3 regions of the Burkholderia seminalis genome follow, and region 3 is predicted to be linked to each of the others. Evidence: predicted binding sites of a transcription regulator. Region 3 holds the regulator's gene; each other region holds the start of a gene.
The links. Region 3 encodes FliA, which starts transcription of late flagellar genes. Its sites were predicted from a motif close to CTAAAGTTTNNNNNNNNNNNGCCGNTA; they were not measured.
Positions count from the first base shown of each region.

Region 1: the regulator FliA is predicted to act here: its motif matches at 5,952-5,978, upstream of WJ12_RS05100 (DUF4088 family protein).
Region 2: the regulator FliA is predicted to act here: its motif matches at 2,503-2,529, upstream of flgM (flagellar biosynthesis anti-sigma factor FlgM).

Region 1 covers NZ_CP013398.1:1,121,310-1,131,755, forward strand. The annotation lists gene WJ12_RS36325 (hypothetical protein) at 138-278, shown strand; gene WJ12_RS05075 (acyl-CoA thioesterase) at 410-922, shown strand; gene fumC (class II fumarate hydratase) at 969-2,363, opposite strand; gene norM (multidrug efflux MATE transporter NorM) at 2,509-3,897, opposite strand; gene WJ12_RS05090 (RNA-binding S4 domain-containing protein) at 4,035-4,253, opposite strand; gene WJ12_RS05095 (hypothetical protein) at 4,523-4,924, shown strand; gene WJ12_RS05100 (DUF4088 family protein) at 5,053-5,838, opposite strand; gene WJ12_RS05105 (AzlD domain-containing protein) at 6,000-6,338, opposite strand; gene WJ12_RS05110 (AzlC family ABC transporter permease) at 6,335-7,087, opposite strand; gene WJ12_RS05115 (AraC family transcriptional regulator) at 7,175-8,074, opposite strand; gene WJ12_RS05120 (CreA family protein) at 8,138-8,623, opposite strand; tRNA gene WJ12_RS05125 (tRNA-Asn) at 8,751-8,826, opposite strand; tRNA gene WJ12_RS05130 (tRNA-Asn) at 8,898-8,973, opposite strand; gene fdxA (ferredoxin FdxA) at 9,077-9,400, opposite strand; gene pncB (nicotinate phosphoribosyltransferase) at 9,688-10,446, shown strand, end outside.
Region 2 covers NZ_CP013398.1:3,352,296-3,362,741, forward strand. The annotation lists gene WJ12_RS15155 (flagellar hook assembly protein FlgD) at 1-23, opposite strand, end outside; gene flgC (flagellar basal body rod protein FlgC) at 70-495, opposite strand; gene flgB (flagellar basal body rod protein FlgB) at 533-1,021, opposite strand; gene flgA (flagellar basal body P-ring formation chaperone FlgA) at 1,226-2,440, shown strand; gene flgM (flagellar biosynthesis anti-sigma factor FlgM) at 2,559-2,888, shown strand; gene WJ12_RS15180 (flagella synthesis protein FlgN) at 2,962-3,402, shown strand; gene WJ12_RS15185 (SGNH/GDSL hydrolase family protein) at 3,564-4,919, shown strand; gene WJ12_RS15190 (M24 family metallopeptidase) at 4,939-6,789, opposite strand; gene WJ12_RS15200 (helix-turn-helix domain-containing protein) at 7,205-7,966, shown strand; gene WJ12_RS15205 (multifunctional CCA addition/repair protein) at 8,001-9,242, opposite strand; gene WJ12_RS15210 (glutathione S-transferase family protein) at 9,239-9,886, opposite strand; gene WJ12_RS15215 (complex I NDUFA9 subunit family protein) at 9,954-10,446, opposite strand, start outside.
Region 3 covers NZ_CP013398.1:233,570-244,015, reverse strand. The annotation lists gene ahcY (adenosylhomocysteinase) at 1-923, opposite strand, end outside; S-adenosyl-L-homocysteine riboswitch at 956-1,080, opposite strand; gene WJ12_RS01015 (RNA polymerase sigma factor FliA) at 1,182-1,916, opposite strand; gene WJ12_RS01010 (nucleotide-binding protein) at 1,939-2,757, opposite strand; gene flhF (flagellar biosynthesis protein FlhF) at 2,750-4,531, opposite strand; gene flhA (flagellar biosynthesis protein FlhA) at 4,528-6,630, opposite strand; gene flhB (flagellar biosynthesis protein FlhB) at 6,707-7,906, opposite strand; gene WJ12_RS00990 (DUF805 domain-containing protein) at 8,239-8,619, opposite strand; gene WJ12_RS00985 (VOC family protein) at 8,917-9,420, opposite strand; gene WJ12_RS00980 (DUF3443 family protein) at 9,584-10,446, opposite strand, start outside.

The DNA.
Region 1 (10,446 bases), 890 kb from region 3:
TTCGATGTTTCGTATCCGGATGAAATGTCGGACGCGGCGGCGCCGTCCCGCGGCAGCCTGGCTGCGGCCCGTTGCGGCGCGCGTAGAATGGGCCGGACGCGGCGGCAGCGGGCCGCCGCATGTGACACGATGCAACGATGAAGACGATTTTCTGCATGTTGGCCGCCGCGCTCGTCTGCGCGGCCTGTGCGCAGGGCGGCGCCGGCGCCGCCGGCGGGCAGGGCGGCAGTATCGAGATGTACGGGACGATCGACCAGGGCGTCACGGTGCGCCGCTGACCGGCGGCGCTGCGCGCGCGGGGCGGGCGGTGCCGGCGCGGCCGCGCCACGCGGGGCTGGCCGCGACGCATTGCCGCACTGCAACGTATAATGGCCCGATTACAGCGCCCCTGCCGCCTGGAGCCAGAACGATGCCCCAACCGTCCCCCGTGCCGGCCGCCCTCGACCGTACCGAAACCGTATTCCGCTTCCTCGCCGAGCCTTCGTCCGTGAACTTCGGCGGCAAGGTGCACGGCGGCGCGTTGATGAAGTGGATCGACGAGGTCGCGTATGCGTGCGCGGCCGTCTGGTCGAGCCGCTATTGCGTGACGGTCAGTGTCGGCAACATCCGATTCCAGCGTCCGATCCTGGTCGGCAACCTGGTCGAGCTGAAGGCGCGCGTCGTGGCGACGGGCCGCACCAGCATGCACATCCATGTGTCCGTGCACGCGGGGGACCCGAAGGGCGGCGTGCTGCGCCAGACGACCGACTGCCTCGTCGTGTTCGTCGCGGTCGACGAGAACGGCAACCCGGTGCCGGTGCCGCCGTTCGTGCCCGAGACCGACGAGCAGAAGGTACTCGCGAAATATGCGGCCGACGTACGGGCCGCGCTCGACAAGATCGTCGAGATGAAACCGGAAGAAGTCGCGAAGGGCACGGTCTGACCGCAGCGGGCGCCGCGCTCGACGCGCCGCGCCCGTCGTCCTGCCCCTAGCGCGTCCCGATCATCTGCTCGGGGCGCACCCACGCATCGAATTCCGCCTCGGTCAGGTAGCCGAGCGCCAGCGCGGCCGCCTTCAGCGTCGTGCCTTCCTTGTGCGCCTTCTTCGCGATCTGCGCGGACTTGTCGTAGCCGATGTGCGGATTGAGCGCCGTCACGAGCATCAGCGACTCGTTCAGCAGCAGGTCGATCCGCGCGCGGTTCGGTTCGATGCCCACCGCGCAGTGGTCGTTGAAGCTCTGCGCGCCGTCGGCGAGCAGCCGCACCGACTGCAGCACGTTGTGCGCGATCATCGGCCGGAACACGTTCAGCTCGAAATTGCCGCTTGCGCCACCGACGTTGACCGCGACGTCATTGCCGAACACCTGGCAGCACAGCATCGTCACGGCTTCCGACTGCGTCGGGTTCACCTTGCCCGGCATGATCGAGCTGCCCGGCTCGTTTTCCGGAATCGACAATTCTCCGAGCCCGCAGCGCGGCCCGCTCGCGAGCCAGCGCACGTCGTTCGCGATCTTCATCAGGCCCGCCGCGACCGTTTTCAGCGCGCCGTGCGCGAAGACCAGCGCATCGGCGGCCGCCATCACCTCGAACTTGCTCGGCGCCGTCACGAACGGCAGCTTCGCGAGCCGGCCGATCTCGTCGGCGACGCGCACCGCGAACTCCGGATGCGCGTTCAGCCCGGTGCCGACCGCGGTGCCGCCGAGCGCGAGCTCGTACAGGTGCGGCAGCGCCGATTCGACGTGACGGATGCCCTGGTCGAGCTGCGCGACGTAGCCGGAAAACTCCTGGCCGAGCGTGAGCGGCGTCGCGTCCTGCAGGTGGGTGCGGCCGATCTTCACGATGTCGGCGAACGCCTTCGACTTCGCGTCGAGCGTCGCGCGCAGCGTGCGCAGCGCCGGCAGCAGATGATTGACGATCGCGTACGCGGCCGCGATGTGCATCGCGGTCGGGAACACGTCGTTCGACGACTGGCCGCGATTCACGTCGTCGTTCGGATGGACCTTGCGCGCTTCGCCGCGCTCGCCGCCCAGCAGCTCGCTCGCGCGATTCGCGATCACCTCGTTGAGGTTCATGTTGGTCTGCGTGCCGGAGCCCGTCTGCCACACCGCGAGCGGGAATTCGCGCGGATGCTTGCCGGCGATGATCTCGTCGGCCGCGTCGATGATCGCGCGCGCCTTGTCGTCGGCGAGCACGCCGAGCGACTGGTTCACGGCCGCCGCGGCGCGCTTGACGATCGCCAGCGCGTGGATCAGCTCGGGCGACTGCTTCTCGGTCGAGATCCGGAAATTCTGCAGCGAGCGCTCGGTTTGCGCGCCCCAAAGTCGGTCGGCCGGCACGGCGATTTCGCCGAACGTGTCGCGTTCCATCCGAACTGCTTCGTTCATGATGCACTCCTCCTGGAAAGGGGAAAGGCCGCGCGTCGTCGCGCGGCATCAGGCGTATCGTGAGGCAGTCGCGCCGCTCGCGCGGCGTCTCGAGGTGTTCAGCCGACAAGCATAGCGCCGGTCGCGATTTCGCGTCGTGTCGCGCTCAGTGCCGCGTCGCGACGAGCGACGCGGTTTTCAAATGAAAGCGCCATGCCATCAGCGCGGCGACGCTCGCGAGGCCGGCGGCGAGCCCCCACCACAGGCCGCGTGCGCCGAGGCCCGCGTGGAACGCGAACCAGTAGCCGGTCGGGAAGCCGATGCCCCAGTAGCCGAAGGTCGCCGCGAGCATCGGGATGCGCGTGTCCTTCAGGCCGCGCAGCGCGCCCGACGCGACGGTCTGCATGCCGTCGACGATCTGGAACACCGCGGCGATGCCGAGCAGCGAGGCGGCGAGCGACACCGTGGCCGCGTTGGCCGGGTCGTCGAGATTCAGGTACAGGCCGACGATCGTATGCGGCGCGACGATCATCACGACGCCCGACAGCGACATGAACGCGACGCCGAGCGCGAGTGCGACGAAGCCCGCGTGCCGCGCGGCGACGGGCGAACCCGCGCCGACCCAGTAGCCGACGCGCACGTTGGCGGCCTGGCCGATCGCGAGCGGCACCATGAACGACACCGACGCGACGTTCAGCGCGATCTGGTGCGCGGCAAGCGACGTCGCGCCCAGCACGCCGACCGTGAGGCCGGTGGCGAGGAACAGCGTCGATTCGACCCCGTACGTGATCGCGACGGGCCAGCCGATGCCGATCAGTTCGCCCATCGTGGGCAGCTTCGGGCGCGACGCGGTCACGAAATGGCGGAAGCGCCGCCGGCCGTGCAGCAGCCAGATCAGGGCGAGCGCGGTGAGCCAGATCGTGATCGTCGTCGCGACGGCCGAGCCGAGAAAACCGAGGCGCGGCAGCCCGAACGCGCCGTGGATCAGCCCGTAGTTCAGCACGCCGTTGACGCCGACGCCGCCGATCGACACCCACAGCAGCCGCCGCGCGGCACCGATCGCCGGCAGGAATGCCCGCATCAGCCCGACGCCGATCAGGCTGCCGAGCGCCGCGTAGCGCAGGATGCCCGTGTATTCGCCGACGTGATGCGCGAGCAGCGGCGGCTCGTGGAACATCAGCAGGATCGGTTCGGACAGCGACAGCGCAACGATCGCCGGGATCGCGAGCAGCACCGACAGCGCGAAGCCCGTCCAGTAGATGTGCGGCACGCGGTCCTCGGCCTGCGCGCCGCGCGCGTGCGCGACGCTCACGCTGACCGACGACAGCACGCCCTGCAAGATCGTGACGATGACGAAGAAGAAGTTCGCGCCGAGCCCGCCCGCCGCGAGCGAATCGGGGCCGAGCGAACCGAGCAGCACCGTGTCGGTGACGCTCATCGCCATCTGGGAAAGTTGCGCGATCGCGAGTGGCGCGGCGAGGCGCGCGGTATCGGCGGCGTGACTGGATAGCGACGGCGGCGCGGCGGCCGTCCGCGTAAGACCGGAATGCGACATGGAATGGGCGCTCGCGCGGGTGCGGGCCCGCGCTGTATGTATTTATTTTGAGAGACGGCTAGCTTACGGCTTTATTCGTACGGTGTCGAACGCGTGCGCCGATGGCCATGTCGCGGACAGGGGGAACGCCGCGGGTGCTAGGCCTCGCGCACCGCGATGCGCGTGTCGCCGAGCAGCACGACCTGGCCCGCGCGGATCTTGCAGGTCTTGCGCAGCTCGACCGCGCCGTCGACTTTGACCGCGCCGGACGCGACGATCACTTTCGCGCTCCCGCCGCTGTCCGCGAGGCCGGTGATCTTGAGAAGGTTGTGCAGCTCGACGTATTCGCCGGTCAGCGTGAAATCCAGGTTGGGCATGACGAAGGAGGTGCGCAAGGCGCGGGAGGAAACGCTCCGCATCATACGGCACCGCGGGCCGACGCGCGAGCGCGGGCCGCCACGGCTCGCAGTTGTTAAGGACTGTGAGCGATTCGTCAGCAAATGAAACGGTGGGTAACAGTCTGAGAGATTCGAGAACCGGCCGGGCGCGCCGCGGGTCTTTTGTCGTACCTGCTGCGTGTTGCGGTGGGGATGCGACGGACCGCATCGCAGCGGTCCGGGCTCACAACTTCTCGAGGAGAATTGCCATGTCCAAGATTCGTACGATGCTGATCGGTGCCGCGCTGACGGCGTTCGCCACTTCGGCCGCATTTGCCCAGACGGGGACGGCGGCGCAGGGTGCAGCCGGTGCCGGCGTGCAGGCACAGACGCCGGCCGCAGGTGTCGGCGCAGGCGTACAGGGCAGCGCCGGCGCGAACGCGTCGGGCAACGCGGTCGGCGGCGCAACCGATGCGGTCGGCGCGGCAGCCGACGGCGCGAAGGATACCGCGTCGTCGGCCGTCCATTCGGCCAAGAAGCACACGAAGCATGCCGCGAAGTCGGCCAAGGGCCATGTCGGCGCCGCCAAGGCGAAAGCCGGCGAAGCGACCGAAGGCGGCGCGTCGGTCGGCGCGCAAGGCGGTGCATCGGCCCAGGGCGCCACGCAGTAAGCGACGCCCGGCGCCGCGCGACGCTCGCCCCCTGGGCGTCGCGCCGGCAGCGGTCCGACGGCCCGGTTCGCCTCATGCGAGCCGGGCCGTTTTCATGGGTTCATGCTGTCAGCGGGATGGGTGCGCGGTCATGGCCGGCGCTGTCCTTGCCCTTGTCCCGGTTGTCCCTGCGACGGTCGCACGGCGGCCGGCGTGAACACGCCGCGCAGCCACGCGGCGAGCCGTGCGAAGACGTCGTACGGTTCCTCGACGAAGATCTCCGGCTTCAGCAGCCGCAGGTACTCCATGATCTGCTGCGCTTCCTGCTTCTGGAACGAGCCGTGCGCAAGGCCCAGCCGCAGCAGCCCGCGCAGTTCGCCGAGCTTGTCGCGCGCGGTGCTGCCGACGCTCATCTCGCACGCGAGCTTGGCCTCGTAGATGCGCTGGCGCAACGATTCGGCGAGCCGCCACGCAGGCGTCTGCATCAGCTCCTCGAGCGCCTGGATGTCCTGCGCCGCGCCCTTGATCTGCGACGCGAGCGGGTCGATCAGCGACGGGTCGCCCTGCGCTTCGGCGACGATCGCCTTCGCCCAGTCGCGGCACGCTTTCGCGAGTTCGTCGGGGGTCCATTCGGAGCGCGACGCGAAGCCGAAGCCGAATTCGCCGGCCTGTCGCATCAGGATCGCGACGACGTCCGGAAACTCCTTGTCGAGCGTGCGCTTGGCCCATGCGTACTGGCCGCCCTGCAGCATCCGCTGCACCGCGTGTTCGGTCAGCGGCACCATGTTGTCGAGCAGCTTGGCGCGCAGGAAATCCTCGAACGACGGTGTCGCGAACTGCGGGTCGAGTTTCAGCGACACGCGGACGAACGCGTCGTAGTCCTTGCGCAGGGACTCGAGCGTGTCGTCCTTGAGGGAAAGGGTGATCTGGCCCATGAATCGTCTCGATGGCGGCCCGCGCAAGCCGACGGCCGGCACGGCGCACCGGGGCGGGCGCAGCGTCGACTGACCGGTGCGCGCCGAGGCCGGTGGCGGGTCTTCATCCCCTATATCGGCGCGCCGGGCGGAAACTTGAGCGTGCGCGGTAGAGCGTCCGCTCAGGCGGGCAGCCAGTGCGGGATCACGACCCCTTGCCAGAAGAAGAACGCCGCGAGCCCCGCGGCGATCGTCACGAGCGGGCGGCGGGTTGCCGCCGACACGAGCACGGCGGCGAGCGCGCCGACGAGCTGCGGATTGCGCCAGGTCAGCTCGGCCGGGCCGCCGTGCGGCGAGACGGTCATCGGCACGATGATCGCCGTCAGCACGGTCACGGGCACGAAGCCGAGCGCGGTCCGCACGAGCGGCGGGAAGGTCAGCCGCTCGCCGAACAGGAACAGCGTCGAGCGGATCGCGTAGGTGATGACGGCCATTCCGAGGATCAGCAGCGCGTAGCTCACGATGTCGCCTCCGTGCGCGAGCCGGTGCGCCTGCGTTCGTGCAGCAACGTGAGCGTGACGCCGATCGCGACGCCGGCGGCGACCGCGCCGAGCAGCCCGAGCTTGTACGGCCAGCCCTGCCAGAAGCAGGCGAGCGTGCCGGCCGTCGCGGCCGCCGCGAAATAGCGCAACGTGCCGAGCTGCGGGACCACGATCGCGATGAAGGTCGCCGCCATCGCGAAATCGAGGCCGAGCGACTGCAGGCCCGGGAACGCCGCGCCGAAGCCGATGCCCGCGAGCGTCCAGACCTGCCAGTTCAGGTACATCGCAAGCCCGGAGCCGAAAAAGTAGTGGGGGCCAACCGTGCCGGGCGCGAAGTGCCGGTAGTGCGCATGGGCGACCGCGAACACCTCGTCGGTCATCAACGCGCCGAGCGTGGCGCGCCAGCGCAGCGGCAGGTGTGCGACGTAGGGCGCGAGCGTCGCGCTGTACAGCAGGTGGCGCAGGTTCACGATCAGCGTGGTCGCGAGCACGACGACGAAGCTCGCGCTGCCCGCGATCAGGCCGAGCGCGATGAATTGCGCGGAGCCCGCGAACACGGCGAGCGACATCAGTGCGCCGTGCCATGCGGCGAGCGGGCCGCCGCCGACGAGCGTGCCGAAAATCACGCCGAACGGTGCTGCGCCGATCATCATCGGAATCGTGTCGCGCGCGCCGTCGAGCCATTCGTTGAGCGGGCGGCGAGGGGGCGAGGCGGGTGTCGGGTTCAAAGGGGCTCCTCCATGAACGGGAGGATAGCGGGCCGGTGGCGGGCCGGCTTGTATGTTCTTGCGCTCGCGAATGCGTGGGCGGCCGCGTCAGCTCGCCTGCCAGCGCCCGGGCGGAACCCCGAACATCCGTTTGAAGTGTCGCGTGAAGTGGCTCTGGTCGACGAAGCCGCTGGCCGCCGCGACGTCGGCGACGGGCACGCCCGCGCGCAGCGGCGCCAGCGCGCGCTGCAGCCGCAACTGGTTGCGCCACGCATGCGGCGGCATGCCGGTGGTGCGCGTGAACAGGCGTGCCGCGTGGAACGGCGACAGGCCGGCTGCCTGCGCGACGTCATCGAGCGTCACCGTGCACATGAGATCGGCCGCGAGCCGCTCGCGCATCGCGTCGACGCGCGGTTCGTCGGCCGCGAGCGGCGCCGGTCGCGGCCGCGCGTCGGCATGGCGCACGATCAGCGTCGACAGTGCGTCGAGCATCGCCGTTTCGGCGGCGAGCGGATCGTAGATGCGCGGTGCGTCGGCTGCCGGATCGCCGGCCGGCTGCCCGTGCGCATGCGACGACAGCGCGCGCTCGCTGCCGGCTTCCATCATCCGGTGCGCGAGCGTGAGCCGGGCGGCGAGATCGGCGTCGCGAATCACGTCGGAGGCAAACCACGGCGCATCCTGCGGGCGGCCGGCGATCGCGCTCGCGAGTCCGCGGACGAATTCGACCGGCAGGTAGCTGACGCGATAGCACCAGCCTTCGTCGGTTGCGCGCGAACCCGTATGCACTTCACCGGGATTGATCACGGGCACGGTGCCCGTTTCGGCGACATAGCCGTTGCCGCGATAGGTGAAGCGTTCCGCGCCCTCGAGAATCACGGGGATCGTGTACGCGTCGTGCCAGTGCGGCGCGAACGCGTGGTCGCGATAGGTCGCCGTGAGGAGATCCGCGTCCGGCAGCAGCGGCGTGCGCCAGTAGCGTGCGGCGTCGGGAAGGCGGGTGGCGGACATGATCGGGCGCGGGAGCGGTCGGACACGACAGTGTATCGCTCGCGCGCCCGGCCGGTGTGCGCGTTACTTGACCGGAATCGTCGTGCCGGCCGGCATCGGCACCGCGGTGATGGCATTCTTCGGGCTGCCGCTGACGATCCGGTCGCTGTAGGTCAGGTAGACGATCGTGTTGCGCTTCTGGTCGACCACGCGCACGACGTGCAGCGTCTTGAAGATGAACGACATGCGTTCGCTGAACACGTCGGTCTGCTGCTTGAGCGGCTCCTTGAAGCTGATCGGCCCGACCTGCCGGCAGGCGATCGACGCCTCGCTCGGATCCTCGGCCACGCCGAGCGTGCCCTTGATCCCGCCGGTGCGGGCGCGCGATACGTAGCAGGTCACGCCGTTCACGACCGGATCGTCATACGCTTCGACGACCACGCGGTCGGAGCCCGTGACGCGGAAATGGGTGTTGACGCTGCCGACTTCCTCCGCGTGCGCGAGCGGTGCCGCGGCGAAGGCGGAGAACAGGAGGGCGAACGGGGCGGAGCGCAGGAGACGATGCTTCATCGACGGAACCGGATGCGAATGCGGGACAGAGACTCTAGCATGCGCGCGACGGGGCGATGAACGGCGGAAACGCGGAAGGGTGGCCGGAAAAACAAAAGGCCCGTCGAATGACGGGCCTTTCATTGTTTGGCTCCCCGACCTGGGCTCGAACCAGGGACCTACGGATTAACAGTCCGGCGCTCTACCGACTGAGCTATCGGGGAATAAATCGGTACATCTGCGTGCGTTGTTTCCAACAAAAAACCCGTCCACTTTCAACGGGCCTTCGTGTTTTTGGCTCCCCGACCTGGGCTCGAACCAGGGACCTACGGATTAACAGTCCGGCGCTCTACCGACTGAGCTATCGGGGAACAAACAACAACAGCAGAGAAACGAGATTGTATGGAGTGGTCGCTAACCTGTCAATACCTTCGGGCCGCGATCTACAAAAAAATTTCTGCGGCCGCCGCGCGATCAGCGCTCGAGCAGGTGCAGCTTCTCCTGCACGTCCTTCCACTCGTCCGCGTCGGCCGGTGCCGGCTTGGTCTTGGTGATCGACGGCCAGTTCTTGGCCAGCTCGGCGTTCAGCTCGGTGAACTGCTGCTGGTCGCCCGGAACGTCTTCTTCGGCATAGATCGCATTGGTCGGGCACTCGGCGACGCACACGGCGCAGTCGATGCACTCGTCCGGATCGATGGCGAGAAAGTTGGGACCTTCACGGAAGCAATCCACCGGGCACACATCCACGCAATCCGTGTATTTGCACTTGATGCAGCCTTCGGTCACAACGTGAGTCATTAAAACGCTCCTGCTTGGCGGTATATATGGGGTGGCGTTTGCGCCAAAAGCGGCATTGTAACTGAAGCGCCAAACCCGCATCGCGTGGTCGGCTATCCGGCTTATATCGTTTCGTGATTAGTTTATGGGGTGCGCAACGCAGGCGCGTGCGCGGCGCGCCTGCGCGACGGGAGCAGGGCCGCGGGCGGTTTCCCGATGGTCGGTCCCGCATTCGGGTAACATGGCCGCCTGACCGGGCGGCGCGCGGTGCGCAGGTGCCCTGTCTCGATATTGGCGGTGCCGTCACCATGATCATCACTTCGCTGCTCGACACGGATCTCTACAAGTTCACGATGATGCAGGTCGTCCTGCATCACTTTCCGGCTGCAAACGTCGAGTACCGCTTCCGGTGCCGCACGCCCGGCGTCGACCTCGTGCCGTACATCGACGAGATCCGCGACGAGGTGCGCGGCCTGTGCGCGCTGCGCTTTTCCGACGTCGAACTCGACTACCTGCGGCGGATGCGCTTCATCAAGAGCGATTTCGTCGACTTCCTCGCGCTGTTCCACCTGAACGAGAAATACATCTCGATCACGCCGTCGCCGAAGGGCAACGGCGAGATCGACATCGTGATCGAGGGGCCGTGGCTGCACACGATCCTGTTCGAGATCCCGGTGCTCGCGATCGTCAACGAAGTCTATTTCCGCAACACCCAGCGCGAGCCGGACTATCGCGAGGGCCGCGAGCGGCTGCGCGAGAAGATCAAGCTGCTCGGCGCGGAACCCGAGTTCGCCGACTGCAAGATCGCCGACTACGGCACGCGCCGGCGTTTCTCGAAGGTCTGGCACGAGGAAGTCGCGCTCACGCTGCGCGACGGGCTCGGCCCGCAGTTCGCGGGCACGAGCAACGTGCTGTACGCGATGAAGCACGACATCACGCCGCTCGGCACGATGGCGCACGAGTACCTGCAGGCATGCCAGGCGCTCGGCCCGCGGCTGCGCGATTCGCAGATCTACGGTTTCGAGATGTGGGCGAAGGAATATCGCGGCGACCTCGGGATCGCGCTG
Region 2 (10,446 bases), 390 kb from region 3:
ATCGTCGTGCTGGAGGAAGTCATCCTGGTTGGCCTTCTGTCGGGTCTGTGAGGTCGGCGGGCGAACGGCTTACGAGCCGATCGTCAGCGTCTTGAGCATCAGCGTCTTCGCGGTGTTCAGCGTCTCGACGTTGGCCTGGTACGAGCGCGACGCCGAGATCATGTTCACCATCTCCTGCACCGGATCGACGTTCGGCATCTGTACGTAACCGTTCGCGTCGGCGGCCGGGTTCGCCGGGTCGTAGGTCGACTTCATCGGCGACGGGTCGTCCATCACCTTCGTCACGCGCACGCCGCCCACGCCCTGGCCGGACGCGGTGCGCGCGCCGCCGATCGGGTCGGTCGCGAACACGACCTGCTTGGCCTTGTACGGCTTGCCGTCGGGGCCGGTGGCGCTGTCGGCGTTCGCGAGGTTCGACGCGGTGACGTTCAGGCGCTGCGATTGCGCGGACAGCGCCGAACCGGCGACGCCGAAGATGTTCATCAACGAAGGCATGGTGGCTCCTGGTGCGTGTGCTCGGGTACGGTTGCGCTTACGAGTTCGTCGAGATCGCGGCGATCATCGCCTTGATCTGCTGGGTCATCACGGTCATCCCGGTCTCGTAGTGCAGCGCGTTGTTCGCGAACTGCACGCGTTCGACGTCGAGATCGACCGTGTTGCCGTCGAGCGACGGCTGCAGCGGCATCCGGTATTGCGCGCGGCCGTAGTCGTCCGACGGGCCGCCGGTCGGGATCAGCTTCGCGGTGCCGGCCATGTGGCCGGCCGCCGTCGACACCATCGACATGCCGCTCGTCACGCCGGCCGGCTGCGTCATCGGCAACTGCGCGGCGTTGCTCGGCGCCAGGCCGCCGCTCGTCTGCTTCAGCGAGCGCGCGAGCGTCGACGCGAAATCGACGTCGCGGGCCTGGTAGCCCGGCGTGTCGGCGTTCGCGATGTTCGACGACAGCAGTTCCTGCCGGTAGGCGCGCACGTCGAGCGCCTGTCGGCCGAACGCGAATTCCGCATCGAGTTTGTCCAGCATGTGTGCGTCTCTCCGTATGAAGCGCTGCACGCCCCTCGCGCCGGATGGCGACCCGAGAGGCTTTTTTCCATGACAGCGATGGTAGGCGTCGGACGCAACCGGCAATCGGGCGAATAACGCGGCAAAGGCCCCCTCTATTCATCGTTTGCGCGACGGCCCGGCTCCCTAGAATGCAACTCGGATCAACGGATCGAGGACACGGCGATGACGGACAGCGCACTTCGCGGCGGGAACGGGCGGCTCACGCGCGTCCGGCGTGCGTGCGTGCTCGCCGCGGCGCTGTGGATCGCCGCACCGGCCGTGCACGCGGAAGACGGGATGATCGTGATTCCCGGCCGCGGCGAGACGGCGGAAGCCGCGCTCGCGCACGCCAACGCGGCGAACGGCGGCCAGTTCGGCGGGCCAACGGGAATGGCCTCGGGTGCGGGCATCGCGCCGGAAGCGGGCCGCGCGGTTTCGGGTGCGGGTGCCGCGGCCGGCTACGCGGCGCAACCGGCCGGCGCGATGGTCGTGACGACCGTCCCGCCGCCGGCGCCCGCGCCCGTTCGTGCAGCCGCCCGTGCGAACGCCGGCTACGGCGCGCAGCCGCGCGCCGCCGACCCGACCGCGATCGCGACGGTCGTCGCCGGCACGGCCGAATCCGCGTCGAATCCCGTGCGGCCGGCGCCCGCGCCTGCCGCCGCCGCCCGTTTCGCAGCGGCCCGCGCCGCGTCAGCCGCACCGGCGCCGCGCGCAGCAGCGGCTTCCGCGCCTCCGGCCCCGGCCGCCGCCGCGGCGCAGCCCGCGACGACGCCCGGCCAGCAGGATCCCGAGACGATCCGCCGCGCGGCCCTCGCGTTCCTGCAGCAGCAGATCGCCGGCCTGCCCGGCAAGACCACCGCGACGGTCACGACCGCGTTTCCGCGCGGGCTCGCCGCGTGCACGACGCTCGAGCCGTTCCTGCCGACCGGCGCGCGCCTGTGGGGCCGCACGACGGTCGGCGTGCGCTGCGCGGGCGAGCGGCCGTGGACCGTCTACCTGCAGGCGAAGGTCGCCGTGCAGGCCACCTATTACGTCGCCGCGCGCCAGATCGCGCCCGGCGAGCCGCTCTCCGCGGCCGACCTGGTCGCCCGCGACGGCGACCTGACGGTCATGCCGCTCGCGGTGATCACCGATCCCGCGCAGGCGATCGGCGCGACCGCGCTCGCGCGCATCTCGGCCGGCCTGCCGCTGCGGCAGGACATGCTGAAGAGCGCGGCGTCGGTATCCGCCGGCCAGACGGTGCGGGTCGTCGCGGCCGGGCCCGGCTTCACGATTTCGGCCGAAGGCAGCGTGCTCGCGAACGCGGCGCCGGGCCAGTCGGTGCGGGTGCGGATGGCGGCGGGCCAGATCGTCACGGCGATCGTCAAGGACGCCGGCACCGTGGAAATTCCGCTATAGGGACGGATCAAACGGCAAGAGTGTAAAGAATTGTTTATTCGGAGCATTTCGGGCTCGCGATGCTAAAGTTCGGGCCGACCCGGCCGTTATCTGGGTCAAACCGTACAGGAAACCCATCGTGAAGATCGATTCCACTCCGAACCCGAGCCCCCTGGCGCCGACCGGCAACGGCGCGTCCCGTGCGCAATCCGGCACGGCCCAGTCGTCCGCGCCGGCGGCCGACGCCGGATCGACCGGCGGCGACACGAGCGTGAACCTGTCGGGTCTGTCCGGCCAGCTGCGCTCGGTATCCGCGTCGGGCGACGCCGATATCGACACGGGCCTGGTCCAGTCGATCAAGGACGCGCTGAACAACGGCACGTTGACGATCGACGCGAGCAAGATTGCCGACGGCGTATTGAACACCGCCCGCGAGCTGCTGCAGCAGCAGCGCCCGCAGGGTAACTAAGCCGGCCCAGGCCGGTTCCACCGGTTTGCCGGCGCGCGCCCACCGCGCGCACCGGCGCGACGAGCATGACGCGATGAGAGAAGAGCTGCTGGCCACGGTCAACGACGAACACGCGACGGTCGAAGCGTTCGCGTCCCTGCTCGTCTACGAGGAAAAGGCGCTGACGACGGCCGAGCCGCTCGAGATGCTGCCCGGCATCGTCGAAAGGAAAAGCGCGCTGATCGACCGGCTCGCGCAGCTCGAACGCACGCGCGACACGCAGCTTTCCGCGCTCGGTTTTCCGGCCGGCAAGAAGGGCATGGACCAGGCCGCCGAGCGCGATGCGCGCCTCGCGGGCCGCTGGCAGTTGCTGCAGCAGGCCGCCGAACGCGCGCGCCAGGCCAATGCGAACAACGGAATGCTGATCCGCATCCGGATGGACTACAACGAGCGCGCGCTCGCGGTGCTGCGCTCGGCGCCCGCACCCACCGGCGTCTACGGCCCGGACGGGCGCGTCTCGGCGCTGGCCCGCTGACCGGCCGCCGCCGCACTCACCGCCTCTCACCGCCTCTCGCCGCCGTTCGCGGCCACTCACGATTCGACAGACCGGGCCCGAGCCCGGCACCCACGGTCCCTTCCGATACACGGCCACGCAACCGCGCCGCCGTCCCGTCACAACAATCAGAAGAGGGCCGCATGCCGTATTTCCGTATTCCGTTGTTTTCCCGTATCGTCGCCGTTTCCGCTGCCGCGGCGCTGGGCGCCGCGCTGACGCTCCCCGCCGCGCGCGCCGCCGGCCCCGCGCCGCTGCCCACGCCGACGGGCGACATGTCGTTGTCGCCGGCCGGCCCCGACGTCGCGCCGCCGGCCGCGTCGGGCACGCCCGGCGCGACGGCGCGCGCCGCGCGCCGCGGGTCCGACACCTACACGTACCTGCGCTGCTGGTACCGGATCGACGCGGATCCGCTGAAGCCGGCCGCGACCTACGAATGGGCGCGCGACCCGGCCGGCGGCGACTGGTATCGCGTGCCCGGCTACTGGTGGGCCGACGGCGTCACGCAGTGGAAGAACATGTTCTACAGCACGACGCCGCAGGACACGCTCGCCGACGTGTGCCGCAAGACGCTGGCCGCGAAAGGCATCCAGGCCGGCCTCACGCAGGCGGTCGCGGCCAACAACGCGCTGTCGTTCAACTACACGGTGTGGACCCTCGACGACGCGCGGCAGGATGCGCGCGTCAACAAGCTGATCGTGTTCGGCGACAGCCTGTCCGACACCCAGAACATGTTCAACGCGAGCCAGTGGAAGCTGCCGAACGGCACGAGCTGGCATGCGGGGCGCTTCAGCAACGGCCCGGTGTGGGCCGAATATCTCGCCAACGCGCTGCGGCTGCCGTTCTACAACTGGGCGATCGGCGGCGCGGCGACCGACCAGCACCTCGTCGTGCCGGGCCTCGTGCAGCAGATCGACTCGTGGCGCGAATACATGGATCGCGCGCCGGACTACCGGCCCGCCAACACGCTGTTCGCGGTGTTCGCGGGCGGCAACGATCTCGTGAACTACGGGCGCTCGCCCGAGCAGGCGGCGAATGCGGTGCGCGACAGCCTCGAGCAGCTCGCCGCGGCCGGCGCGACGCGGATCATGCTCGTCACGCTGCCGGACGTGTCGCGCGCGCCGGTGTTCGCGACCCGCGCCGACACGGCGAGCGTCGCCGCGCAGGTCAGGGACTACAACCGGCGGCTCGTCGACGCGGCCGCCGCGCTGCGCGATCGCTACGGCGCGGCGCTGCGGCTCGAGGTGTTCGACGCCTATGCGCCGTTCGACGACCTGCTGAGCCACCCGGCCCGGTACGGCTTCGACGACGCGACGCGCGCGTGCCTCGACATCCCGAAACCGTCGTCGCTCACCTACCTGGGCGCGCAGACGCCGCGCGCGGACTGCCGCGACCCGGCGCGCTTCGTGTTCTGGGACACGCTGCACCCGACGACGCGCACGCATGCGTGGCTCGCCGAGCGGATCGCGCCATTCGTGCGCGCGCGCCTGCTGAACTGACCGCCGCGGGCGGCGGTGCCTACAGCAGCGGACACGCGGTGACCTGCGTGCCGCGCTCCACGCACAGCCGCTCGTAGTCGCGCAGGTACGCGCGCTCGCCGTCGTCGAGCAGGTCGAGATCGATCAGGTCCCAGTCGTAGCCGACCGTCACGATGTTCTCGAACGTCACGGTATCCGGCTGCGTGTCGTCGGGCCGGATGATCACGATGTTCTCGATCCGCACGCCGCCCTTGCCCGCCAGGTAGATGCCCGGCTCGACCGAAATCACCGCATTCGGCACCAGCCCGTACTTCGCGCCGGGCGCGAACCGCACGCCGCCCTCGTGCACGTGAATCCCGACGCCATGCCCGGTGCCGTGGCCGAAATCGTGGCCGTGGTCGCGGCACACCTGCCGCACGAGCGCATCGACGTCGGCGCCCGTCGCCGTGCTCGGGAAGCGCGCGACGAGCCCCTTGATGCAGGCCTTCAGCGCGACGGTGTAGATCTCGCGCTGCCACGGCTGCGCCACCGTATCCGGACGCGTGCGGCGCAGCACGACGCGCGTGCAGTCCGTCGCGAAGCCGGCTTCGTAGTAAGCGCCGCTGTCGAGCAGCACGAGCTCGCCTTCCGTCAGCTCGACGCCGGCGCTCGCCGCCGTGTAGTGCGCGAACGCGCTGTTCGCGCCGTTCGCCGCGATCGACGGAAACGTCAGCGCGACGGCCGAACGCGCGCCGTACGCGTCGTTGATCGTGCGCGCCAGGTCGTATTCGGTGTGGCGGGCGCCCGGCTCGCCGGTCTTCGCCCAGCGCATCGTCTCGGCGATCGCCGCGGAGCTGCGCGCGAATGCGTCGCGGAAGCGCTCGAGCACCGCCGGCGTCTTGCTCGCCCGCATCGCCTCGACCGGGTTGAAATCGGCATGCCGCGCATGCGGCCACACGCGGCTCACCGCGTCGACAAGCGCGCAATTCACCGATTCGAAGCCGTAGCACACGTGCTCGACCGCGAACCGCGCGAGAAAGCGCTCGAGCGCCGCGACATCGCGGCGGATCACGTGCAGCGCCGGATACGAATCGAGCGCGACCGGGCAGCGATCGCAGCCTTCCGGCAGGAACAGCACGACCTGGCCGCCGACCGCGAACAGGAAACCGAGGTGCGACGACGCATTCGGGATGTGATAACCGCGGCTGTTCAGCAGATACGCGAGATCGTCCGACGCGCACGAGAAGAACGCGGTCTTGCCGTCGGCCGCGCCGGTGTGCGCGGCGAGCCGGCGGTTCAGCGTGTCGAGGTTCTGCGCGACGCTCAGGCCCGTCATCGATTCCGGCACCTCGAAGATCGGCCGCTCGACGATCCAGCCCGGCAGCGCGATCGCGCGGTCGATCTCGCGATCGGCGAGGCCCGTCCAGTCGAGCGACGCGGCCTGCGTCTGCGCGAGCAGCCGGTCGCGCTGCGCGACGCTGATCCGCAGCGCGTCGTAGCCGACCCGCGCGAGCCGGCTCGCATGCGCGACCAGCCAGTCGGCCATCGCCTGCCAGATCGTCACGTTCATCCCGAGCTTCTCGATATGCACGCGCGCCGGATCGCACTGCTGCTCGGCCTGCAGGTGATACCGGCCATCGACGAACAGCACGAACGGCGGCACGCCGAGCGCCTGCGCGGTGGCCGCGCTCAGGAAGATCCCGCAGCCGGCCGACCCGTCGAAGCCCGACAGCGCGTAGCGCGGATTGTTGCTGCGCGGCAGGTACTCGGTCACGTATTCGTCCTGCGACGTGACGACCACCGCGTCGAGGCGCGCGGCGTCGAGCAGGCGCGACAGGCCGGCCTGCGTGTCGGCGACGGACGCGTCGTACGGAGGCAGGCCGGAGAAGCTGTATTTCAGTCGATCGATCATCGTGTGCCCGTTATTCATTGTTGTCGGCGGCCGGCGGCGTGACGCGGCATGGCGCGTGCCTGAAGCGACACGCCGCCCTGACGCGGATCACGCACGGCCCGGCGCGCAGCCGGGCCGCGGTGCCGTTCCGGCAGCAGGCCCTCGGGGAATTTTTGTCTCACTTAACTTTGTTTGATGCGCGACAGAATCTAGAGCACGCTGAAATTGAGGTCAAGCTAAAATTTTCGTAGGACTAAAATCGGCACGACGGCTGCGGATCCCGGCACAGCGCCAGATCGCCCGGCGACACCGCGCGGTACAATGCGCCGGCATCGCCGTCCCGGCGGCCGTGCTTCGTGCGATGCGCGGAAAGCAAGTCCCGGCGACTGCACCGCCTCTCCGCTCGCCTGCCGACTCGTTGCCACGAAAGAGATTCATGGATTCAGACATCATGCGTATCGGCCTGCGCATTCGCCGCCTGCGCCGGGAAGCGAAGAAGACGCTGCTGGAAGTCGCGACCGAGGCGAAGCTGTCGGTCGGGTTCCTGTCGCAGGTCGAGCGGCATCTCACCGGCATCTCGCTGTCTTCGCTCGTCAACGTCGCCAAGGCGCTCGACGTCCCGCTCGGCGCGCTGATCGACCAGCCGCGCCAGGCGCAGCCCGATTCGCACGAAGGCAGCCGCCAGCCGTACGCGCTCGACGCCACGTCGCAGTGGTACGAGCGGCTCTCCACCACCTTCGACGGCAGCCAGGTCAACGCGCTCAAGGTGCGGATGATGGAAGGCTACCGCTCGGAATGGGTGTCGCACGGCGGCGACGAGTTCGTGTACGTGCTGGCCGGCCGCATCTGCTACACGATCGGCAAGAAGGTTTACCCGCTGGCGCCCGGCGATTCGCTGCACTTCGATGCGCGCAAGCGGCATCGGGTCGCGAACGTCGGCGACGGGCCGGCCGAGCTGATCGCGGTCGGCACGCTCCCGCTGTTCGACGACCGGTGTGCCGAACTGGTGTCGGCGACGATGGACATCAGGCAGCCGGCGGCGGGTAAGCCGCGCGTGACCCGACGCGGCGATCGCGGCGCCGATGCGGCACGGCCGGCCAAGGCCGGTACGGCAGACCCGCAGGCTTCAGCGAAGCCGCGCGCGGCCCCCGGCAAACGCGCCGCGGCCGCCACCCCGGCGCGCAAGAAGAAGTCGTAGCGGCCGCGGGCGCGCGCCGCCCGGTTCGCCGCCCTTATTCGCCGATCTCGAGCGCTTGCGCGACGGCCTGGATCCGCGCGCGATGCACGGCATCCTTGATCTTCTCCGCGTCGTTGCCGATGCCGCGCGCGATCGCGCCGGCATCGACGCTGCGCGCCGCCGCGAGCGCGACACGCAACCGCTCGGCCTGCGGATACGGCTGCGTCTCGAGCCCGAGCCGCCCGCGCGCATCCGATTCGCACGCCTGCAGCATCTCGGCGAAACGCGCGGGCTTGCGCAGCGCATCGCTGCGCTCGAACAGCCGCACCAGCGCGGCCGCGCCCATCTCCATCACGCGATGCAGGTTGCCGTGCTCGCGCGCGACCACCAGCGCGAGATCGCGGCACTCGTTCGGCACGCGCAGCCGCTCGCACAACGGCTTGAGCAGGTCGACGCTGCGGCCTTCGTGGCCGACGTGGCGCGGCAGCACGTCGGCGGGCGTCGTCGCCTTGCCGAGATCGTGCGTGAGCGCCGCGAAGCGCACCGGCAGCGAATAGCGCTGCTTCGCCGCATAGTCGACCACCATCATCACGTGCACGCCGGTATCGACTTCCGGGTGGTAGTCGGCCCGCTGCGGCACGCCCCACAGCGCGTCGACCTCGGGCAGGATGCGCACGAGCGCGCCGCACTCGCGCAGCACCGCGAACATCCGCGACGGCTTCGCTTCCATCAGCCCGCGCGCGATTTCCTGCCATACGCGTTCGGGCACGAGTGCGTCGACCTCGCCCGCGTCGACCATCCGGCGCATCAGCGCGAGCGTTTCGTCCGCCACCGTGAAATCCGCGAACCGTGCGGCAAAGCGCGCAATGCGCAGGATCCGCACCGGATCCTCGACGAATGCGTCGCTCACGTGCCGGAACACGCGCGCCCGCAGGTCGGCCTGCCCGTCGAACGGATCGATCACGGGCCCGACCAGCCCGCCTTCCGGGCTCACCTCGCGCGCCATCGCGTTGATCGTCAGGTCGCGCCGCGCGAGATCCTCATCGAGCGTCACGTCCGGCGCGTAGTGGAACTGGAAGCCGTGATAGCCGGCCGCCGTCTTGCGCTCGGTGCGCGCCAGCGCGTACTCCTCCTGCGTCTGCGGATGCAGGAACACCGGGAAATCCTTGCCGACCGGCCGGAACCCCTGCGCGGCCATCTGCTCGGGCGTCGCGCCCACCACCACGTAGTCGCGGTCCTGCACGGGCACGCCGAGCAATTCGTCGCGGATCGCTCCGCCTACTGCGTAGATATTCATGGCGTCGGCTCGTATTCGGCGATCACGGTCGTTTCGCGGCGCGCGGCGTCGATCCAGCGCTGCACGGCCGGCAGCGCCGTCACGCGCGCCGCGTAGCCGGCCGCTTCCGGCGACAGGCCCGGCGCATACGTGTTGAAGCGCATCACCACCGGCGCGTACATCGCATCGGCGATCCCGAATTCGCCGAACAGGAACGGCCCGCCCGACGCCTCGAGGCACGCGCTCCACAGCGCATCGATGCGCGCGACGTCGGCGAGCGCATCCGGCGTCGCGCCGCGCCCCGGCATCGACGCGCGCACGTTCATGCCCATCTGCGTGCGCAGCGCCGCGAAGCCCGCGTGCATCTCGGCCGACACGCAGCGCGCATGCGCCCGCTCGAGCGGGTCGGCCGGCCACATCGGCAACTGCGGATAGCGCTCGGCGAGCGTCTCGGCGATCGCGAGCGAATCCCAGATCGCGACGCCGTGATCGTCGACGAGGCACGGCACCTTGCCGGACGGCGAATACTCGAGGATGCGCGCGGCGGTGTCGTCGCGGCGCAACTCGACCGCGATCTCGTCGAACGGGATGCCGAAATGCGTGAGCAGCACCCACGGGCGCATCGACCACGACGAGTAGTTCTTGTCACCAATGACGAGTTTCATGACGGTTTTCCGGACAACGCAAAAAGGAAACGGAAAGGGGCTGAACGTCCGCGCCCCGCGCGGCGCGCTAGCGGCGCGAGCGGAACCAGTCGAAGCGCGAGCGCTTCGTCGCTTCGCCGAGATACGCGGGCGCGATGCTTTCGAGACTCGCGGGCGAGATCCCGAGTTCCGGCGCGAGCGGGCCGGACAGCACGTTCGGCACCGACATCGACGCGAGGTTGTCGCGTGTGATCACCGGCTCGCCGGGCAGGCATTCGAACACGCGCGCCTGCAGCCGCGCGAGCGCGTCGGGCAGCCGCACGATGCGTGCCTGCCGGCCGACCAGCGTGCCGCAATAGCGCACCAGCTGCTCGAGCGTATAGACGGTCGGCCCGCCGAGTTCGTAGGTCTTGCCGTGCGCGGCCGCGAGATCGAGGGTGTTGACGAACGCGCGCACGACGTCGCCGACGAACACCGGCTGGAAGCGCGCATCGGGCATCGCGAGCGGCAGCACGGGCACCGTGCGCTGCAGGTTCGCGAACGTGTTGAGGAACGCGTCGCCGGGGCCGAACACGACCGAC
Region 3 (10,446 bases):
GCCGCGTATTCCATCGTCACGACGCGGTAGCCTTCCATCGCCGCCTGCAGCGCGCAGATCGGATCGATTTCGGTGACCCACACGGTCGCGCCCAGGCCGCGCAGCGACTGCGCGCAGCCCTTGCCCACGTCGCCGTAGCCCGCGACGACCGCGACCTTGCCCGCAATCATCACGTCGGTCGCGCGCTTGATGCCGTCGACCAGCGATTCGCGGCAGCCGTACAGGTTGTCGAACTTCGACTTCGTGACCGAATCGTTCACGTTGAACGCCGGGAACGGCAGGCGGCCGTCCTTTTCCATCTGGTACAGGCGGTGCACGCCGGTCGTGGTTTCCTCGGTCACGCCCTTGATGTGCGCGAGGCGCTTCGAGTACCAGGTCGCATCGATGTCGAGGTGCTTCGCGATCGACTTGTACAGCGCGACTTCTTCCTCGTTGGTCGGCTTCGCGATCACCGAACGGTCCTTCTCGGCCTTCGCGCCGAGGATCAGCAGCAGCGTTGCGTCGCCGCCGTCGTCCAGGATCATGTTCGCGAATTCGCCGTTCGGCCATTCGAAGATGCGGTGCGAGAACTCCCAGTATTCGTCGAGCGACTCGCCCTTGAACGCGAACACCGGCGTGCCGGCTTCGACGATCGCGGCCGCGGCGTGATCCTGCGTCGAGAAGATGTTGCACGAGGCCCAGCGGACGTCCGCGCCGAGCGCCTTCAGCGTCTCGATCAGCACGCCCGTCTGGATCGTCATGTGCAGCGAACCGGCGATGCGCGCGCCCTTCAGCGGCTGCTGCGCCTTGTATTCGTCGCGGATCTGCACGAGGCCCGGCATTTCGGTCTCGGCGATGTTGAGTTCCTTGCGGCCCCAGCCGGCCAGTGCCATGTCGGCGACGACGTAATCGTGGGAAGCCTTGGAATCGATAATGGCGTTCATCACGCCCTCCTTTCTAAAAAAGTTCTAGATTGGTGACGTGAGCGCCGTTCAGGAAGCGGGGCCGGCGCGACGATCGCTGAACGCGCCGCACGGCTGCTTGGTGAAGCCTTCCGAGCCTGGCGGACACGGATGGTCCGTCGCAACGCTCCTCGGAAAACGGAGGGGATTGTAGCAAATCGGCGCGCAAAATGCGCGAGCACCGCGACGCAAGCACGGCACAAGCGCGCGGCGTCGGCGCGCGTGGCCGCCCTGACAGGGTCAGGACTCCGCGCCGACCCAGGCCTGTTCGCGCAGCCGCGCGCGCAGGCGCGCGACGGCCTGGCTGTGCAGCTGGCACACGCGCGACTCGCTCACTTCGAGCACCGCGCCGATCTCGCGCAGATTCAGACCCCGTTCGTAGTACAGCGACATCAGCAGCTTCTCGCGCTCCGGCAGCCGCTCGATCGCCTCGACGAGCGCCTCGCGCAGGTGCTCGTCGAGCAGCGCCGACAGCGGATCGGCGTGATCGACGCGATAGCGGTCGAGAAACGGCTCGTCGTCGGCCGCGCGGTCGAAATCCTCGTAGTAGATGAGCTGGCTGCCGTGCAGGTCCTGCAGCATCCCCTGGTATTCGTCGAGCGGCATCTTCAGGTGCTCGGCGATCTCGGTCTCGCTCGCCGAGCGGCCGAGATGCTGCTCGACCTGGTGCACCGCGTGCTCGACCTCGCGCGACGTCTTGCGCAGGCTGCGCGGCAGCCAGTCGTTGCTGCGCAGCTCGTCGAGCATCGCGCCGCGGATGCGCTGCGTCGCGTAGGTCTCGAACTGCGCGCCCTGGTCTTCCTTGTAGCGGCCGGCCGCGTCCATCAGGCCGATCATGCCGGCCTGGATCAGATCGTCGAGGTCGACGCTCGCCGGCATCTTCGCGACGAGCTGCAGCCCGAGGCGACGCACGAGCGGCGCATATTGCGCGAGCACGTCGGCCTGGGACATCTTTCCTTGAGCGTTGTACATCATGGCTCTCTCCTTCCGGTGGCGCTCACGCGGCGTGTGCCGCGCCGGCCTCATACGACGGCTTGCCGCCCGCGTGGACCGCGCGCCCCGTGCCCGGCCGCGGGCGCATCGGCCAGTACAGCAGGTCGGCGGCAATCTGCCGGTAGTCGCGCGCAGCCGGCGACGACGGGAACGCATCGACCACCGCGTGCATCAGTTCGCGCGCATGCTCGACGAGCGGATCGGCGCTCACGCAGCCCGCGTCGGCGATCGACACGGTCAGGTAGCGGCTCGCGACGCCCGCGAGGTTGTCGAAGGCCGTCTTCGCGTCCGCGTGGCTGCCGACGTGATTGGTCAGCACGCGGAACTGCGCGAACGCGTGCGCGAAATGCAGCCGCTTCATGCATGCGTACGCCTCGGTGATCGCCTGCGCGGCGACCCGCGTGACGACCAGCACGTCGTGGGCCTCGCGGGCGAGCGCCGAGAACGAACCGTCGGCGCCGAGCTGCGCGTCGACCAGCACGATGTCGGCCGGGCCGTCGATGAAATCGCTCAACTGCGCGTCGCTGTAGCCGGCACGCGCGAGCCGCGCGGCCGCGCACAGGCCGAAGCCGGCGGCCACCCGCGTGCGTTCGCCGTCGCGCAGCCACGCGCCCGCCAGGGTCGCGCTGGCCGAATGCACGTCGGCGCGTTCGTCGACGACGAGCACGTCCTTGCCGAGCGACGCAAGCGCCGTCGCCAGATTCACGATGGCGGACGTGCAGCCCACCCCCGTCGGCCCGCCCGTCACCGCGACGATGCGCGACGCGCGCCCGGCCAGCAGGCGCCGCAGCCCTTCGGCCTGGTCGATGATCCGTTTATCCAAATCGCACCTCGTGCAGCTCGGCGGTGGAACGTGCGGTCAGTGCGGAAAGCAGCGTCGGCATGTCCTCGTCTTGCGGCACGAAGGGGGAGCCGTCGCGCGGCACACAGAACGCGCTCTTCAGCAGGAATTTGGTCGAGGCGACGTACAGGTTCTCCGGCACCTTCTGGCCGGTCGACACGTAGTGGACCGGCAGCTTGTAGCGGATCACCGTGTCGAGCACGCCGCCGAGGTGGGTCGCCTCGTCGAGCTTCGTGAGGATGCAGCCGGCGAGATCGGAGGATGCCGCGTGCGGATGCTCGCCCGCGCTGCGGTATGCCTGCACGACTTCGTTGAGCGTGTCGCCGTGGCTCGTCGCGTTGAGCAGCAGCAAGCGCTGCACCGGCGCGTTCGCGCCGTGCAGCATCGCGATCTGGTCGGACACCGCGCGGTCGCGCTGGCTCATGCCGATCGTGTCGATCAGCACGATGTGCTTGTTGCGCAGCTCGGACAGCGCGAGCGCGAGATCGCCCGCATCCTTCACCGCGTGCACCGGCACGCCGAGGATCTTGCCGAAGATGCGCAACTGCTCGTGGCCGCCGATCCGGTAGCTGTCGGTGGTCAGCAGCGCGACCTTGCTCGCGCCGAAGCGCATCACGCAGCGCGCGGCCAGCTTCGCGGTGGTGGTCGTCTTGCCGACGCCCGTCGGCCCCATCAGCGCGAACACGCCGCCGCGCTCCATCAGCGCATCCTCGCTGTCGAGCACCGGCAGGTTCGACGCGAGCACCGACTGCGCCCATTCGGCGGCCTGTTCGAAGGTCTGCGTGCCGTCGCCGGACGGCAGGTTGTCGACCAGCATCCGCACGAGCTGCGCGGAGAAACCGGCCGCGAACAGGTGCTTCGTCAGCGCGCCGTGCACGGCGCTGCGACGCTGGCGGTCGTGCCACTTCAGGCTGTCGAACTGCTCTTCCATCATCCCGCGCAGTTCGCCGAGTTCCTGCATCACCGTGTCGTTGACGATCCGCTCGATGCGCGACTTCACCGCGTCGGCCACCGCGGCGGCCGTGTCGGCGGACAGGCGCGCGCGCTCGGCCGTCTTTGCCGCGTGCGCGGCGCCCGTGTCGGGCGCGCGGGAGGCGGCCGGCATCCGGCGCTCGGCGTCGCGCACGATGTCGCGCGCCCAGTCGGGCGGCGTCGCGCGCGCGGCGGCCTGCGGCGCGGGTGCGCTCGCGGGCGGCGTGGCCGGCGCCTGCGCGCGTGCGATCAGCGCGTCGCGCTGCTGCGTCAGGCGCTTCGCGTGCTCGACCAGCCAGGGGGCAGGTTCGGCCGCGCCGGCGGCCGGGGTGTCGGCGGCGATGCCGGCGGCGGACGTGGCGATCGGCGGCGAGGCCGCAGCCGGCGGCATGGCCGGCGCATCCGCATCGAGCGCCGACGCGTGCGCGTCCGGCTCCTCCGCGTCGGCGCTCGCGCCGAACACGGACGAGAACACGTCCGGCAGCCCGCCTTCGCCGGCGGCATAAGGATTCATGACCGGGCGCGCCGGTACCGCGCCCGGGCGCGACACGATGCCCGGCACGGCGGCGGCCGGCACGGATTCCGGCAGGCGCGGCGTGGCGAGGCGCGAGCGGGCGGCCGGCGGCGTCACCGCGGCCAGGTCCGAATCGGCGAGTGCAACGATTTCGACGCTGCCGTCATCGAGCGTGCGGTTCGACAGCACGACCGCGTCGGCGCCGAGCGCCTCGCGCACGAGACGAAGTGCGTCGCGGCTCGTTGCGCCGGTGAATTTGCGAATGTTCAAGCGGAACCCCCGATGACGTTAACGACCTTGATCGTGCGTGTGTCCGGCACTTCGGCATACGACAGCACTTTCAATTGCGGCAGGCTGCGGCGCAGGAAACGCGCGAGCATCGCGCGCAGCGCGTGCTGCACGAGCAGCACGGGCGGCAGCCCGAGATTCTGTTGACGCAGCATCGCTTGCTGCGTGCCGGTCAGAAGGTTGTGCGCGAGGCCGGGTTCGAGGCCCGGGTTCGCGCCGGTGGCGAGCGCCTGCGACAGCACGCGCTCGAGATTCGCATCGAGGCCCATCACCTGCATTTCGCCGGCGCCCGGATACCACTGCTGCGTGATCGCGCGGCCGAGCGAGAGCCGCACCGCGGCCGTGATCTCGTACGCGTCGCCGCGGCCCGCGTGTTCGGACACGGCCTCGAGGATCGTGCGCATGTCGCGGATCGGCACGCCTTCCTCGAGCAGGTTCTGCAGCACCTTCTGCAGCGTCGTCAGCGAGATCGTCTTCGGCACGAGGTCCTCGACGAGCGACGGCGCGTCCTTGCCGGTGCGCTCGATGAGCGCCTGCACTTCCTGGCGGCCGAGCAGTTCGGCCGCATGCTGGACGACGAGATGGTTCAGGTGCGTCGCGACGACCGTGCTCGCGTCGACCACCGTGTAGCCGTACACCTGCGCCTGCTCGCGCAGCGCGACGTCGATCCACACGGCCGGCAGCCCGAACGCGGGATCCTGCGTGACCGCGCCCGGCAGCGCGGCCGTCACCTGGCCCGGGTTGATCGCGAGCCACTGGCCCGGGAACACTTCGCCGACGCCGATCTCGACGCCCTTCAGCGCGATCCGGTACGCATTCGGCCGCAGCTCGAGGTTGTCGCGGATATGGATCACCGGCGGCAGGAAGCCGATTTCCTGCGCGAATTTCTTGCGGATGCTCTTGATGCGCTTGAGCAGCTCGCCGTCGCTGCCCTTGTCGACAAGCGGGATCAGCCGGTAGCCGACTTCGAGGCCGAGCGGATCGATCAGCTGCACGTCGTCCCAGGTTGCCTCGTGGCTGTCGGACGGCAGCACCGCGGGCGGCGCGATGTCGGTCACGTCGCCGGCCGCCTTGCGGGCCGCCGCGCGCCGGGTCAGCGTGCGGGCCAGCCAGATCGCGCCGCCGCCGAGCGCGAGAAACGCGAAGTGCGGCATCCCCGGGATCAGCCCCATGACCACGATGATCACGCCGGTGATCGTCAGCACGCGCGGGTTCGTGAACAGCTGGCCGGTGATCTGCGTGCCGATGTCCTCGTCGGTCGCGACACGCGACACGATCACGCCGGCTGCAGTCGAGATCACGAGCGACGGGATCTGCGCGACGAGGCCGTCGCCGATCGTCAGCAGCGTGTAGTTCGTGCCGGCCGCGGCGAACGACATGTCGTGCTGGACCATCCCGACGATCAGCCCGCCGATCACGTTGATCGCCATGATGATCAGGCCGGCGATCGCATCGCCGCGCACGAACTTCGACGCGCCGTCCATCGACCCGTAGAACTCGGCTTCCTGCGACACGGCGAGACGCCGCTTGCGCGCCTGTTCCTCGTTGATGAGGCCCGCGTTCAGGTCGGCGTCGATCGCCATCTGCTTGCCGGGCATCGCGTCGAGCGTGAAGCGCGCGGACACTTCGGCGATCCGCCCCGCGCCCTTCGTGATCACCATGAAGTTGATGATCATCAGGATCACGAACACGACGATGCCGACCGCGAAATTGCCGCCGACGAGGAAGTGGCCGAACGCCTCGATCACCTGGCCGGCGGCGTCCGGCCCGGTGTGGCCCTCGAGCAGCACGACGCGCGTCGACGCGACGTTCAGCGACAGGCGCAGCAGCGTCGAGAACAGCAGCACGCTCGGGAACGCCGCGAAGTCGAGCGGCTTCATCGTGTACATGCTGACGAGCAGCACCATCACCGACAGCGCGATGTTGAACGTGAACAGCAGATCCAGCAGCATCGGCGGCAGCGGCAGGATCATCATCCCCAGGATCATGCAGATGAGGATCGGGCCCGCGAGCGCGCGCAGGTTCGTGCCGGCGAACGGGTTCTGGCGCTTGGCGAACAGGCCGGTGGTCGGGGTGCTCATGCTGCCTCCGGCCGGGCCGCGTCAGGGGCGGTAGCCGCTACGGGGAACGGCGCGCGCGGGTGAGCGTGGGGGCGGATCATTGCGACGCTCCTTGCTGGCCGAGCGTGTCCTCGGCTTCCTCGCGTTCGTCGCCGGCGGCGACCGACGTGCCCTTGTCGAGTTCGGCCGGCACGTCGAGATCGACCGGCACCGCCGGAAACGCGCCGCCTTCCGAGCGGAAGCGCTTGAGCTGGTAGACCCACGCGAGCACCTCGGCGACGGCCGAGTACAGCGAGCCGGGGATCTCGCGCTCGAGTTCGACGTTGTGATACAGCGCACGCGCGAGCGGCGGCGCCTCGAGCAGCGGCACGTTGTGTTCGGCCGCGAGTTCGCGGATGCGCGCCGCGACGAGGTTCACGCCCTTCGCGACGACCTTCGGCGCGCGCATCTCGCCGTCCGTGTATTGCAGCGCGACGGCGAAGTGGGTCGGGTTCGTGACGACCACGTCGGCCTTCGGCACGGCCGCCATCATCCGGCGGCGCGCGATCGCGCGCTGCTGCTGGCGGATCCGCCCCTTCACGTGCGGATCGCCTTCGTTCTCGCGATGCTCGCGCTTCACTTCTTCCTTCGTCATGCGCAACTTCTTGTTGTACTGCCAGATTTGGTAAGGCACATCGAGCGCGGCGACCACCAGCATCCCGGCGACCGTCGTGCCGCAGCACACGGCGACCAGGTGCAGCGCGTCGGGGAGCGCGACGCCGAGCGGCTGCGTCGCGAGGCCGAGCAGTTCGTCCTTGCTGCGCCAGATCGCGACGCCGCCGATCCCGCCGACGACGATCGTCTTCGCGACCGACATCCCGAGCTGGATCGGCCCCTGGATCGAGAAGATCCGGCCGAGGCCCGAGATCGGGTTCAGGCGGTCGAACTTCAGCTCGAACGTCTTCTGCGAGATCAGCCAGCCGCCGAGCGCCATCGGCGCGAGCAGCGCGGCGAGACCGGTGAGCGCGAGGATCGGCAGCAGCGCGGTGAGGCCCTCGAGGCTCGCGCTGCCGGCCGCCGACAGCATCCGGTTCGTGTCGAATGCGGTCGCGCGATCGAACGTGAACGCGCCGCGCAGCATCGTCTGCAGATGCGCGCCCGACGGGCCCGCGAGCAGCCATGCGCCGTAGAATCCGGCCGCGAGCAGCGCGAACGAAGCCAGCTCGCGCGAACGCGCGACCTGCCCCTCCTCGCGCGCCTTCTCGCGGCGCCTGGGAGTGGCGGCTTCGGTCTTGTCGAGATCGCTCTCGTCTGCCACGGGGCCTCCAGTCGGGTACGGCGGAATGCCGCTTTCCAGTGACACCGATTATTCATGCAGGCGTCAAACGCCGATCGGTCGAGCAAAGCCGGGAAAGGGGGGTATTTCGGGGAATCGGGCGAGCCGGTGCGAACGCGGCTGGCGCGGGGGCGCAGCGACGCGCGGCAACGCGGAAAAACGTGCCGATCGGCGCGATGGCGAGGGGTCGGCCGCGGGCAGGACGCCGACGGCGGGAAGCGGGGAAAGGGCGAAACGACTGCGGTAAACCGACGGGCGGGAAAGGCGGGACATTCAGGCCCCGGCGCGACGCTCGCGCGCCGGGGCGGGACCGGTCAGACGGCCGGAATCGGATCGGCGCCGAAGCGGTTCGGGCCGTCGGTGCCGCGCGAGCACATCCACACGAGCAGCAGGATGCCGCCGACCACCGGAATCAGCGCGATCAGCAGGAACCAGCCCGAGCGGCCCGTATCGTGCAGGCGGCGCACGCTGACCGCGATGCCCGGAACGAGCAGCGCCAGCGAGACCAGGCAGATGACGCCGAGCAGCAGCAGCGTGATCAGGCCGCCATCGCGGCCGGCCGCGCCGATGACCTGGGCCGCGATCGAAAGAATGACGCTCAGCAGCGTGAAATACCAGTATTCGGCACGACGCGCACGGCCTTCGAATGTCGCGTATTTATTGAGTGCGGTACGAACGGCTTCGGAAAAACCCATCTTATTACCCTCCTGTTTTATATTGGCACCCCGGAAACAACGCCGGCATTATATGTTTGATTTTCACCGGACTCCATCTGTTTCGCCTGCCGGCCGGCGCTCGCCCGTTCGCATGGACGCCGATGCCGCGCGGGAAAGGCCGCTCCAGCATAATTCGGTACCGCGGCCTTGCATGCCGCGTCATTTTAATAATCTTGAATACCTGACAGAAACGACAGCCCCCGATAATCCGGCATTTGATTACATTCGAATGAAACCGCGCACCAACGATAATCGCGTGACGTGCGCGGCATTCGATTATCCGGCCTGATCCGCCGCCTGCTGCAGCGCGGCGAGGTCGAGCTTCTTCATCGTCATCACCTGCGCCATCACGCGCTCGGCGCGCGCCGGGTCGCCCGTCATCAGTTCGGCCATCTGCACCGGCACGACCTGCCACGACACGCCGAAGCGGTCGCGCAACCAGCCGCACTGCTGCGCGCGCTCGTCGCCGCCTTCGGACAGGCGTGCCCAGTAATGATCGATCTCGTCCTGGTCGCGGCAGTTGACGACGAACGACACGGCCGGTGTGATCTGGAACACGGGGCCGCCGTTCAGCGCGACGAACGCCTGCCCGTCGAGCTCGAACGCGACGGTCATCACCGCGCCCTCCGCGCTGCCGGACGCGTGCGCGCCGGCCTTGCCGTAGCGCGCGACGTGCACGATGCGCGCGTTGTCGAACACCGACACGTAGAAGCCGGCCGCCGCCTCGGCGTCGCGGTCGAACCACAGGAACGGCGTGATGCGCTGGATACGCGGGTTCATGACGTTGTCTCCTCGATGTCGTGCCGGCACCGGTGCCGGTCTTACATCGTAGGCGCTGCGCCCGCGCGCGGCGGAAATCCGGCCCATCGGACACGCACGGCGGCGCGATAAAAAAAGGGGGCGATCGCTCGCCCCCTTTGTTCCCGCGTGCCGCCGCGCCCTGTCAGAACGCGACGAACGGCGGCGCGCCGCCGCTCGCGGTCTTGTCCATCCCGAAGTAGATCGTCTTGCCGTAGAAGTGCGGCATGCCGATGTCCAGCCAGCTGGTCGAGCCGAACGGGCCCGCGATGTCGTTGAACGCGAACGTCGACGGGTTCGAGAACAGCGAATCGGCGTTCGAGACGGGCATCGACACGACACCCGACGCGCCGTTCTGGCCGCTCAGCGTCGCCGAGTAGGTCGTCGCGGACGACGGGCAGTAGAACTCCGTGTTCCGCGAACAGACCGTCTGCGCCGAATCGTTGAAGAAATACGCGTTCGAGCCCGTATCGAAGAACGCGGTCACGTTGCGCCCGAGGAACGTCGCGCTGACGTCGCCCGTCGTGGTCGACGTCAGGACCGTCTTGCCGCTCAGGCTCGGCAGGCCGAACGTCAGCGTCCCGGTCGCGCTCGCCTGCCCGTTGCTCGAGATGGCCGGCATCTGCACGCTCACGCCGTCGCTGTTCGCGAAACGATGGACCGGGTTGGCCACCTGCTGCGACAGCGGCACGAGCGCCACCGTGCAGCTCGCGTTGTCGCCGTTCGGGCACGCGTAGTAGTTGTTGCTCGACGACGTCGACGTCGCGCAGGTCGTGCCGCAGTCGTACGGCGCGGGCCCGATGCCGAGGATCCCGTTCGCGCCCAGCGCACCCGCCGAGTTGGCCGACGCGCCGCCGTTCGTGCACGAGCTCGGCACGTTGGTCGTGCCGAGGTCGCCGATGATCTGTACGGGCAGCGCGCTCGCCTGCTCGGTGCCGATCGACAGGTCGACCGTGCGTACCGATCCCCACGTGTAGCTCGACACGAACTTGCCGCACTCGGCCACCG